One region of the Streptomyces sp. NPDC053367 genome, then DNA from elsewhere that is predicted to be linked to it. Evidence: riboswitches for the same ligand, from Rfam matches in the RefSeq annotation. Region 1 holds a riboswitch; the other holds the start of a gene.
The links. A riboswitch is a leader RNA that binds a small molecule or an ion and turns the genes downstream of it on or off. The one in region 1 is predicted to bind cobalamin.

Region 1 (5,185 bases):
CAGCAGCGGCGGCTCTCCCGGCGCCGGGAGCAGCAGGATGCGGTCGGCGTAGTGGATGACCCGCTCCAGGCGGTGCTCGGCCATGAGGATCGTCGTGCCGAGATCGTGGACGAGGCGCTGCAGGACGGCGAGGACCTCCTCCGCGGCGGCCGGGTCGAGCGCGGAGGTCGGTTCGTCCAGCACCAGCACACTCGGGTGGGCCGTGAGGACCGAGCCGATGGCGACACGCTGCTGCTGACCGCCGGAGAGGGTGGCGAGCGGGCGGTCGCGCAGGGCGGCCAGGCCCAGCAGGTCCAGGGTCTCCTCCACCCGGCGGCGCATCACCTCGGGCGGCAGGCCCAACGACTCCATGCCGTAGGCGAGTTCCTCCTCGACCGTGTCGGTCACGAAGTGGGACAGCGGGTCCTGGCCGACCGTGCCGACCACGTCCGCGAGGTCGCGCGGCTTGTGCGTGCGCGTGTCACGGCCCGCGACCGTCACCCGGCCCCGCAGGGTGCCGCCGGTGAAGTGCGGGACGAGGCCGCCGACCGCGCCGAGGACCGTGGACTTGCCCACGCCCGACGGACCGGCCAGCAGGACGAGTTCGCCTTCCGGCACCTCGAAGTCGACGCCGCGGACGGAGGGTTCGGCCGCGCCCTCGTACGTGATGAACACATTCTCGAAACGGATCACGACGGCTCCTCCTCACCGGACCTGAGGGATTTCGGGGGCGGGGTGACCAGCACCGGCAGCAGGCCGAGCAGACAGGCCGCGCCCGGCCACAGCGGCAGCTCCGGCGCCACCAGCGGGACCACGCCGGGCCTCAGCGCCCCGGGATCGCGGCTCGCCGCCAGCGTCAGCAGCGCGGCGACCCCCGCGCCCGAGGCCGCCACCAGCCAGGCCCGTACGTCCCAGCGGTCCGGGCGGTAGCGGGTGCGCGGAGTGCGGCGGCCGCCCAGCCACAGCCCGGCGACCGCCGCCGCGAGCCCGGCCAGCAGCACCGGCAGCCCGTAGACGCCGCCCGCGGCGGTCAGCAGCCCGTACGTCCCCGCGCACACCCCCAGCAGGCCCGCCACGGTGAGCGCGGCCGTCGTACGGCGTACCGCGGCGGGCACCTGGACCGTACGGCCGTACCCGCGTGAGTCCATCGCCGCGGCGAGCGCGACGGAACGCTCCAACGCGCCCTCCAGGACGGGCAGTCCGACGTGCAGCAGACCGCGCACGCCCCGGTCCGGGCGGCCGCGCAGGCGGCGGGCGGCGCGCAGCCGCCGCACGTCCGTGATCAGATGCGGGGCGAAGGTGAGGGCGACGACCACGGCCACGCCCGTCTCGTACAGCGCGCCCGGCAGGGCCTTCAGCAGCCGCGACGGGTTGGCGAGGGCGTTCGCGGCGCCGACGCAGACGAGCAGCGCGGCCAGCCGCAGGGCGTCGTAGAAGGCGAACACCAGGCCCTCGACCGTCACCCGGCCACCCAGGCGGATGCCCTGCGCCCAGTCGGGCAGCGGCACTTCGGGCAGGGTCAGCAGGACGTGCGTGCCGGGGATCGGCGAGCCGAGGAAGAACGCGAACAGCAGCCGGACGGCCAGCACCACGAGGCCCAGCCGGACGAAGGCGCCGTAGGAGCGGGCCCAGGGGGCGTCGGGGCGGCGCACCGCGACGACGTAACCGGAGACGGCGACGAGCAGGCCGAGCAGCAGCGGGTTGGTGGTGCGGGTGGCCGCGGTGCCCAGACCGAGGGCCCACAGCCACCACGCACCGGGGTGCAGCGGCGTGCCGTCACGCACGGCGGCGTGCCTGCCGGATCCCGGCCGCGCCCAGCAGCACGATCACGGCGACGCCGCCGATCAGACCGAGGGAGGGGCCGTCGTCGGTGTCCTTCCTCGCCCGGGTGGGCTCGGTGTCCCGTGACACCTGCTCGCCGCAGCCCTGCTCCGGGTAGCCCGAGATGGCGCACAGCAGGGCGTTGGTGTCGTAGCGCAGGGGTTTCGCCACGGCCGCCAGGGCCTCGGCGGTCGTCGCGTCCGGGGAGACACGGGCGCACGCCGTACGGGCCCGCGGCGGGGCCTCGCCCGAGGGGGCGTCGGCGGGTGTCCCGAAGTCGAGGACCAGGGCGACGCGTTTCGTGCCCTGCCGCGCCGGGGTGCCGGCGCAGATCGCCGTGAAGTCGGCGCTGCCGCGCGGCTGGTCGGCGTCCTGGGAGTCCTCGCTGACCGCGAACCGGAAGCCCTGCACGTCCCCGTCGGACGGGCGGGCCGTGGCCGGGCCCTGGGTGGCGTAGACCCAGCGGGCACCGTCGCGGTCCCAGAAGGACCAGTAGCGGTAGCCGGCGGCGTGGGCGGAGGCCGTGGCCGCGCCCGTGAGCAGGAGCGCGGCCAGGAAGGGGAGCAGGAGGCGGCGCGTCATGCGCGGGGCTTCCTGCGGCCGCTGATCAGGAAGCCGATGCCGATACCGCCGACGAGACCGACGCCGACGATCCACCAGACGCTGACGCCGTCGTCGTCGCCGTCCTCGGCGGACTCGTCGGTCGCCTTGCCGGTCGCCTTGTCGGTCGTCTTCCCGGTGGCCTCGTCCACGGCGTCCGGGGCGGGCCCGGTGGCGTTGAGGAGGGCGAGGAGGTCCTCGCCGCCGAACTCGTGCGGGTCGATGCCGCCGGCCTGGGCGGCGAACACGAGCTGCGCGTAGGCGGCCGGGCCGGACTGCTCCGCCCACTTCAGGGCGTTCGCCTCCAGCCAGTGTGCCGAGGCGGTGGCCTGCTCGCCGAAGCCGGCCGCGGCGAGGGCGACGACCGCGTCGGCGGTGTTGCCGTAGTCGGGCTGGTTCTCGGCGCCGGGCATCGCGGACATCAGGTGCTTGTCCTCGGCCATGGCCTTGGCGAGGTAGGCGGCGCCGTTGTGGGCCGCCTGCTCCGGGTCGGTGGGCTTCTCGCAGGAGGTGGCGACGTTGTCGCCGGCGGCGTTGTGCCCGGCGAGGGGCTCGCCGTAGGCGCCGATCACGGCCGCGGCTGTCGCGTCGGCGTTGGCGGCCAGGGCGCCCTTCTTGTCGGGCTGGTAGGCGAAGGCGCCCGCGTCCTTGCCGGTGCACGGCAGGGCGAGCTTCAGGAGGGCGTCGTAGGGGGACTTGCCGGCCTTGGCGACCTCGCCGGGCTGCTGACCGGCGGCGGCGAGGGCGCCCACGACGACGGAGGTGGAGTTGGCGTCGCTGGGGCTGCCCGGGGTGTAGCCCCAGCCGCCGTCCTGGTTCTGCACCGACTTCAGCCAGGCCACCGCCTTGCGCGGCACGTCCTCGTGGCCGCCGGTCGCGGCGAGGGCCTGCACGGCGACGGCCGTGCTGTTGGTGTCGACCATCGTCCTGGCGTCACAGGGTCGGGCCGGGTCGGGGCGGAAGGCGGCGAACGCGCCGTTCGCGCAGCTCTGCCCGGCCAGCCAGTCGACGGCCTCGTCCGCCGGGTCCACGCCCTGCTCGGTCTGCGCGAGCAGCGTCAGCGACTGCCGCCATACACCGTCGTACGTCGGGTCGCCGGTGCCGTACAGACCGTCGGGCAGCCGCACGGACGGCGAGGGCGAGGGGCCGGCGGCGAAGGCGGGCGCGGCGCCGCCGAGTACGGCGACGACGGCGGCCAGGGCCGCGGCGCTGCGGCGGACGTTCATGCGGGTGCCTCTCCCCTAGGGGGAACCGGGCAGCGCGGGACGACCCCGGGCGGCTCGGCTCCGTAGACCTCGACGGTGCGTGAGCCGTTTCACGTGGCCGACAGGGCGATCCGGCTCACCGGGCGGTGTCCAGCCAGGCATACGGTTGCGGGTCAGCGCCGGAATTGCACCGGCTTCCCCCTGTACGGGTGTGATGACGACGCCGCCACTGTACCGGCCCGTACGGGGCGGGCCGAGGCCAGCCCGCAGGCCCGGATACGGTCGGGCCGCGCCGGCACCTCCGGGGAGACTGCCGGGCTCCGGCCGCAGCGCCGACGTGTACGAGATCGACGCGGAACGGGTGCTGCGGCGCGACCGCGCAGGGTGGGGCGACGCGCTCGCCGAGGGCGCCGTGATGGAGTACGTCCGCGGCCACGGCTGCCCGGTGCCGCGGGTGTGCCTGGCCGACTCCTCCCGCACGGACCCGGTGATGCGGCGGCCGGCGGGTCCGACGACGCTCCGGGCCTGCGCGGCGGGCGACCTGGCGCCGGGCGAGGCGGGGGCCGTGCTCGCGCACCTGCTGCGCGCGCTGCACGCCCTGCCGGGCCGCCGCCCCGGCACCCGCGTCCTCCACCTCGGCCTCCACCCGGACTACGTCGTCCTGACCCCCCGGCGGACCGCAGGTCGTCGACTGGTCGAACACCGAGGGCGGCGAACCCGGGCTGGACTGGGGGATGTCCGCGGTGATCCTCGCCCAGGCCGCGGTGACCGGCCCCGAGTTGGCCGCCCCGGCCCGCGCGATGCTGTCCGCCTGTCCGCCCTGCTGTCCGGCGACCCCGGCCTGACCGGGCCCGGACTCCGCCAGGCCCCGCGCCGCCGGGCGGCCAACCCGACGCTGGGCCCGGCCGAGGTGGCGGCCCTGGGGGAGGCGGAGCGACTGATCCGGTCGCTGACGTAAAAAGTCGCTGCCGTAAAAATCTTGCCCCCAGGGGGTTCCATCCTGTTCTGGGCGTTTTATTCTGGAATCAGCCTACGAGGCGAGTGAGGGAGTCCGAACCGGAGTAGCCGACTTCGGCGGAAAGCAACGCTTTCGCCGGTGCCGACGTCGACGGTCCGGGCTGAGAGGCCGCAGAGCAGCAGTCGGGCTCGACGGTGACCCCCAGAACCTGATCCGGGTCATACCGGCGAAGGGAACCCGTCTCGTAGGTCTTCTTCGTGTCGTAGGTCTTCTTCGTGCCCAGCCGCCCTCTACGTGCTCACACGTCGTCGATCAGGCGGCACGCCGTCTCGATGTCGATGCGGACCTGGGCGATGGAGGCCCGGCCGGACAGCCAGGTGATCAGCGCCGAGTGCCAGGTGTGCTCGATGACGCGGACGGCGGAGAGCTGGGCCGGGCTCGGGGACTCCAGCCCCATCGCGTCGAGGATGATCGCCGTCGTCTGGCGGGAGACCTGGTCCACCTCGGGGGACACGCTGCGGTCGGCGAAGGTCAGGGCGCGGACCATCGCGTCGGCGAGATGGGGCTCGCGCTGGAGGCCGCGGAAGGCGCGCATCAGGGTCTCGGCGACGCGCTCGGCGGC
Region 2 (5,185 bases), on a different contig from region 1:
GCTGCCGTTCGACCGGACCCGCAAGGAGGACCTGCTGGCCGCGGGGCTGGCGGTCATGGAGGCGGTGAACGCGTCGCCGGACCGGCCCGTGCATCCGGCGCAGCCGGAGATCGCCGGGGTCAAGCACGTGTATCTCGCGGCCCCCGGCTCCGACGCGCGGCACTCCCGGCACGCGATGGCCATCCACCCGGGCTGGTTCGACCGTTCGCCCTGCGGCACGGGGACGTCGGCGCGGATGGCGCAGTTGCACGCGCGCGGGGAGCTGCCGCTGCACCAGGACTTCGTCAACGAGTCGTTCATCGGCACCCGGTTCACCGGGCGTCTGGTGGAGGAGACGGAGGTGGGCGGGGTGCCGGCGGTGGTGCCGCGGATCACGGGGCGGGCCTGGATCACGGGGACGGCGCAGTACTTCCTCGACCCGGACGACCCGTTCCCCGCGGGGTTCCTGCTGTGAGGCCCCGGCCGGCCGCAACTGCCGCACAAGGGCCGCGAAAACAACGTGACATTGTACTCTGGTGATCCGCAGCGGCACGAAGGGAACACCATGGGGCACCTCCAACGCAACCTCGCCACCACCCGCGAGCGGCTGCGCGACCAGGTCGCCCACGCGCTGCGTGCCGCGCTGATCTCCGGTGAACTCAAGCCCGGGCAGGTCTACTCGGCGCCCGGGCTCGCGGAGGACTTCGGCATCTCCGCGACGCCCGTGCGCGAGGCCATGCTCGACCTCGCCCGCGAGGGGCTGGTCGAACCGGTGCGCAACAAGGGGTTCCGGGTCACCGAGGTCGACGAGCGCGACCTCGACCAGTACAGCGAGATCCGTATGCTCATCGAGGTCCCGACGGTCGGCCGGATCACCCGCAGTGCCTCCCGCGAGGAGCTCGAGGCGCTGCGGCCCGTCGCCGAGCAGATCGTCGCCGCGGCCCGCGCGCACGACCTGATCGGCTACCTGGAGGCCGACCGGCGGTTCCACCTCTCGCTTCTCGCGCTCGCCGGCAACGACCGGCTCGTCGAGACCGTCGGGGACCTGCGCAAGCGGTCCCGGCTGTACGGGCTCACCGCGCTGGACGAGAGCGACCGGCTGATCCCGTCGGCCGAGGAGCACATCGAGCTGCTCGACCTGATGGCGGCCGGGGACGCGGAGGGTGCCGAGCGCTGCATGAGCCGCCACCTCGGCCATGTGCGCTCGCTGTGGGCGGAGGGCGGGCAGAAGCCCCTCGCAGCGCAGCAGACCCGGGCGCGGAAGACCGCCGGGACGGCGGGGCGTGACCTGGGGGCCGTGTCCTGAGGAATCAGGGCTGAGGGCCGGGGGCCGGGCGCGCCGCGTGCCCTCCCGCTGGAGCCGTCCCCTCGCGTCGGTCCCGCCCGGACCGTCCGAGGGCCCGGGCAGCGCCACCCGACGCACCCCGGGGAGCGCCGGCGCGCAGTGACGATGATCACGAGGCGTCCCCGGCGGGATGCGCCGGGGCGCAGAGGTGGCGCGGCGGAGGCCCGCCGGAGGCGTTGTGCGCCCCCCGGGGGCCGCTTGTCACCGTCGCGGTCAGGGCACTAGTGTCACCACGCCTTGGTGAACGGGAAATCCGGTGCGAAACCGGTGCGGCCCTCGCCACTGTGATCGGGAAGTCCGGCTCCGGCCCTCACGGGCAGCCACTGGGTCCGTCCGCGGACCCGGGAAGGCGGAGTTCGGGCGGTGGTACCCGTCAGCCAGGAGACCGGCCAAGGCGTGTCAACCATCCACGAGGTGCTGGAGAGGGTCTGCCGGGCCATGCACATAGCCGAGGGTTTTCTTCCTCCGGCGCACGCGATCGCCTGGGGCGTCGCGTCCGCGCCCTTCGTCGTCCACGGAGTGCGCTCACTCACCCGTGAGGTCAGGGAGCACCCGGAGAGCACCCTGCTCCTCGGCGCCTCCGGAGCCTTCACGTTCGTGCTGTCCGCCCTCAAGCTGCCTTCGGTGACCGGGAGTTGCTCCCACCCCACCGGGACCGGGCTGGGCGCCATCCTGTTCCGGCCGCCGATCATGACCGTCCTGGGCACCATCACCCTGCTGTTCCAGGCCCTGTTGCTGGCGCACGGCGGCCTGACCACGCTCGGCGCCAACGCCTTCTCCATGGCGATCGCGGGCCCCTGGGTCGGATACGGCGTCTACCGGCTGCTGCGCCGCTACGACGTGCCGCTGATGGTCGCCGTGTTCTTCGGGGCGTTCCTGGCCGACCTGTCCACGTACTGCGTGACCAGCGTGCAGCTGGCGCTCGCCTTCCCCGACCCGGGCAGCGGGTTCCTGGGCGCGCTCGGCAAGTTCGGCTCCATCTTCGCCGTGACGCAGATCCCGCTCGCGGTCAGCGAGGGCCTGCTGACCGTGCTGGTGATGCGGTTGCTCGCCCAGTCCAGCAAGGGCGAACTGACCCGGCTCGGCGTGCTGGTGGACGACCGCGAGGACGAGGCGGTGGCCCGGTGAAGCGCGGCACGAAGATCAACCTGCTGCTGCTCGCGCTCGTCGCCGCCCTCGCGGTGCTGCCGCTCGCCCTGGGCCTCGGCGACCACAAGGAGCAGCCGTTCACCGGCTCCGACGGCGAGGCGGAGACGGCCGTCACCGAACTCGACCCCGGCTACGAGCCCTGGTTCTCGCCGCTGTACGAGCCGCCGTCCGGGGAGATCGAGTCGGCGCTGTTCTCCCTCCAGGCGGCCCTCGGCGCGGGGGTCCTCGCGTACTATTTCGGGCTGCGCCGCGGCCGCAGACAGGGCGAGGAGCGTGCGCGGGCGCGGGCGCGGCTGGAGGACCCGAAGGATCGGTCCGAGGGGGAATCCGGCGAGGACACCCCCGCCGCGGACAGCCGCTCGGGCGCCGGGCAGGGCTGAGCACGCGTGCTGCCCATCGACGTGGCGGCGCACAGCAGCCGCTGGCGCCACCGCCACCCCGTGGACAAGGCCGTGCTCGGTCTGGGCCTGACCGTGCTGGCGATCTCCCTGCCGCCGTGGCCCGGCGCGGCCCTGGTGCTGGTCACGGCCCTCGTCGTGCTGCTGGGGCCGGCGGGTGTGCCCGGCCTCAGGCTGTGGCGTGCGTACCGGGTGCCGCTCGGCTTCTGCGCGAGCGGCGCGGTGACGCTGCTGGTGCAGGTCGGCGGGCCGGACGGCTGGATCACGCTCGCCGACGGGGGCGCCGTACGGGCCGGGGAGCTGATGCTGCGGACCTCGGCGGCCTCGCTCGGTGTGCTGCTGTTCGCTTTCACCACGCCCATGTCGGATCTGCTGCCGCGCCTGGTGCGGGCCGGCGTGCCGGCGCCCGTCGTGGACGTGGCGATGGTGACGTACCGGATGAGCTTCCTGCTCCTGGACTCCGTACGGCGGATCCGTGAGGCGCAGGCGGCGCGGCTCGGGCACACCACCCGGGCCGCCACCTGGCGTTCGCTGGCCGGGCTCGGCGCGACCGCGTTCGTGCGCTCCTTCGACCGGGCGGCCCGGCTGCAGTCGGGGCTCGCCGGGCGCGGCTACGACGGCACCCTGCGGGTGCTGGTGCCCGAGGCCCGTGTCTCCGTCCCCTTCACGGCCGGCGCCGTCGCGCTGCTGACCGCCGTCACCGTCCTCACCTTCGTCCTGGAAAGGGTCCTGCCGTGAGCGAGGCCGTACGCGACGCCCTGAGCGGGGCCGTCGGCGAGCCCCCCGTCGTCGCCCTGCACGGCGTGTCCTTCGCCTACGAGGACGGCCCCGATGTGCTCGACGGCCTGGACTTCGCGGTGCGCGAGGGCCGGGCGCTGGCGCTGCTGGGCCGCAACGGCACCGGAAAGACGACCCTGATGCGGCTGCTGAGCGGCGGACTGCGGCCGCGTGCGGGGCGGCTCACGGTCGAGGGCGAGCCGGTGTCGTACAGCCGTGACGGGCTGACCCGGCTGCGCACGACGGTCCAGCTGGTGGTGCAGGACCCCGACGACCAGCTCTTCGCCGCGTCCGTCGCGCAGGACGTGTCCTTCGGGCCGCTGAACCTCGGGCTGCCCGACGCCGAGGTGCGGGCGCGGGTGACGGAGGCGCTGGCCGCGCTGGACATCACCGCGCTGGCCGACCGGCCCACGCACCTGCTGTCGTACGGGCAGCGCAAGCGCACCGCGATCGCGGGCGCGGTGGCGATGCGGCCGCGGGTGCTGATCCTCGACGAGCCGACCGCGGGGCTCGACCCGGACGGCCAGGAGCGGCTGCTGAAGACGCTCGACGGGCTGCGCGCGGGCGGCACCACGGTGGTGATGGCCACCCATGACGTGGACCTCGCGCTGCGCTGGGCCGACGACGCGGCGCTGCTCACCCCGGCCGGGGTCCGCACCGGCCCCGTCGCCGCGACGCTGGCCCGCGCCGACCTCCTCGCCCAGGCCGGTCTGCGGCTGCCGTGGGGCATCGCCGCGGCCGGACTGCTGCGCGCCCAGGGCCTGCTGGACGAGACGCAGCCGGGGCCGCGGACCCCGGAGGAACTGGCCGCGCTCACGCCCCGGCCGGCGACGGGCGGCTGAGCCGCCGGAGCAGGGTGTACGGCCTGGTGCAACGGCTGACATCTCGGCCTGATCTTGAGTGAACCTCCGTTCCGCGGATCCCGTCTGGCTGTACGACATCGGCCCCCGCGGCCGGCGACTCCCCCGGCGCGCACCGCAGTTGCGGCGCCGGGCCGGGGCCGTCCGGCGGGTGGCCGCGAAGACACGGAGAACGGAGAAGACCCTCCATGCGTCTGTCCACCCCCCACAGAGCGACGGCCCGGCGGATCGCCGCGACCGCGGCCGCGACCGGTGCGGCCCTCGCTCTGACCGCCGCGTCCGTCGGCACCTCGCACGCCGCCGGCACCTCGGCGGACGACGGCCGTCCGACCGCCCAGATCATCGGCGGCGTCGCCCAGCCGGACGGCAGGCACCCGTTCATGGCCGCGCTGCTGCAGAAGGGCACGGGCAGCCCCTACGACCGCCAGTTCTGCGGCGGCAGCCTGCTCTCGCCGGACCTCGTCATGACGGCCGCGCACTGCGTGCTGGGCACCCAGCCCAAGGAGATCGAGACGGTCGTCGGCCGGACCGTGCTGTCCAAGAAGAACCAGGGCCATCTGCGCCAGGTGACCGACATCGTCGTCCACCCGCGCTACGCCCGGGGCCAGGAGGCGTACGACGTCGCCTTCCTGTTCCTCGACAAGCCCGTCCGGGGCATCGCGCCCGTCCACCTGCCC

Region 2: it holds a riboswitch for cobalamin, as region 1 does, so the genes downstream of both, ACIGXJ_RS06870 (energy-coupling factor ABC transporter permease) here and ACIGXJ_RS02760 (prenyltransferase/squalene oxidase repeat-containing protein) in region 1, are expected to answer to the same signal.

Annotation. Positions count from the first base shown of each region.
Region 1 covers NZ_JBITYN010000001.1:600,591-605,775, reverse strand. Annotated here, with positions in the region: gene ACIGXJ_RS02775 (ABC transporter ATP-binding protein) at 1-672, opposite strand, end outside; gene ACIGXJ_RS02770 (energy-coupling factor transporter transmembrane component T) at 669-1,763, opposite strand; gene ACIGXJ_RS02765 (SCO2322 family protein) at 1,756-2,382, opposite strand; gene ACIGXJ_RS02760 (prenyltransferase/squalene oxidase repeat-containing protein) at 2,379-3,626, opposite strand; cobalamin riboswitch at 3,712-3,853, opposite strand; gene ACIGXJ_RS02755 (aminoglycoside phosphotransferase family protein) at 3,943-4,563, shown strand; TPP riboswitch at 4,639-4,815, shown strand; gene ACIGXJ_RS02750 (TetR family transcriptional regulator) at 4,862-5,185, opposite strand, start outside.
Region 2 covers NZ_JBITYN010000002.1:87,328-92,512, reverse strand. Annotated here, with positions in the region: gene ACIGXJ_RS06880 (proline racemase family protein) at 1-454, shown strand, start outside; gene ACIGXJ_RS06875 (GntR family transcriptional regulator) at 545-1,285, shown strand; cobalamin riboswitch at 1,546-1,733, shown strand; gene ACIGXJ_RS06870 (energy-coupling factor ABC transporter permease) at 1,763-2,452, shown strand; gene ACIGXJ_RS06865 (energy-coupling factor ABC transporter substrate-binding protein) at 2,449-2,853, shown strand; gene cbiQ (cobalt ECF transporter T component CbiQ) at 2,860-3,609, shown strand; gene ACIGXJ_RS06855 (energy-coupling factor ABC transporter ATP-binding protein) at 3,606-4,490, shown strand; gene ACIGXJ_RS06850 (S1 family peptidase) at 4,697-5,185, shown strand, end outside.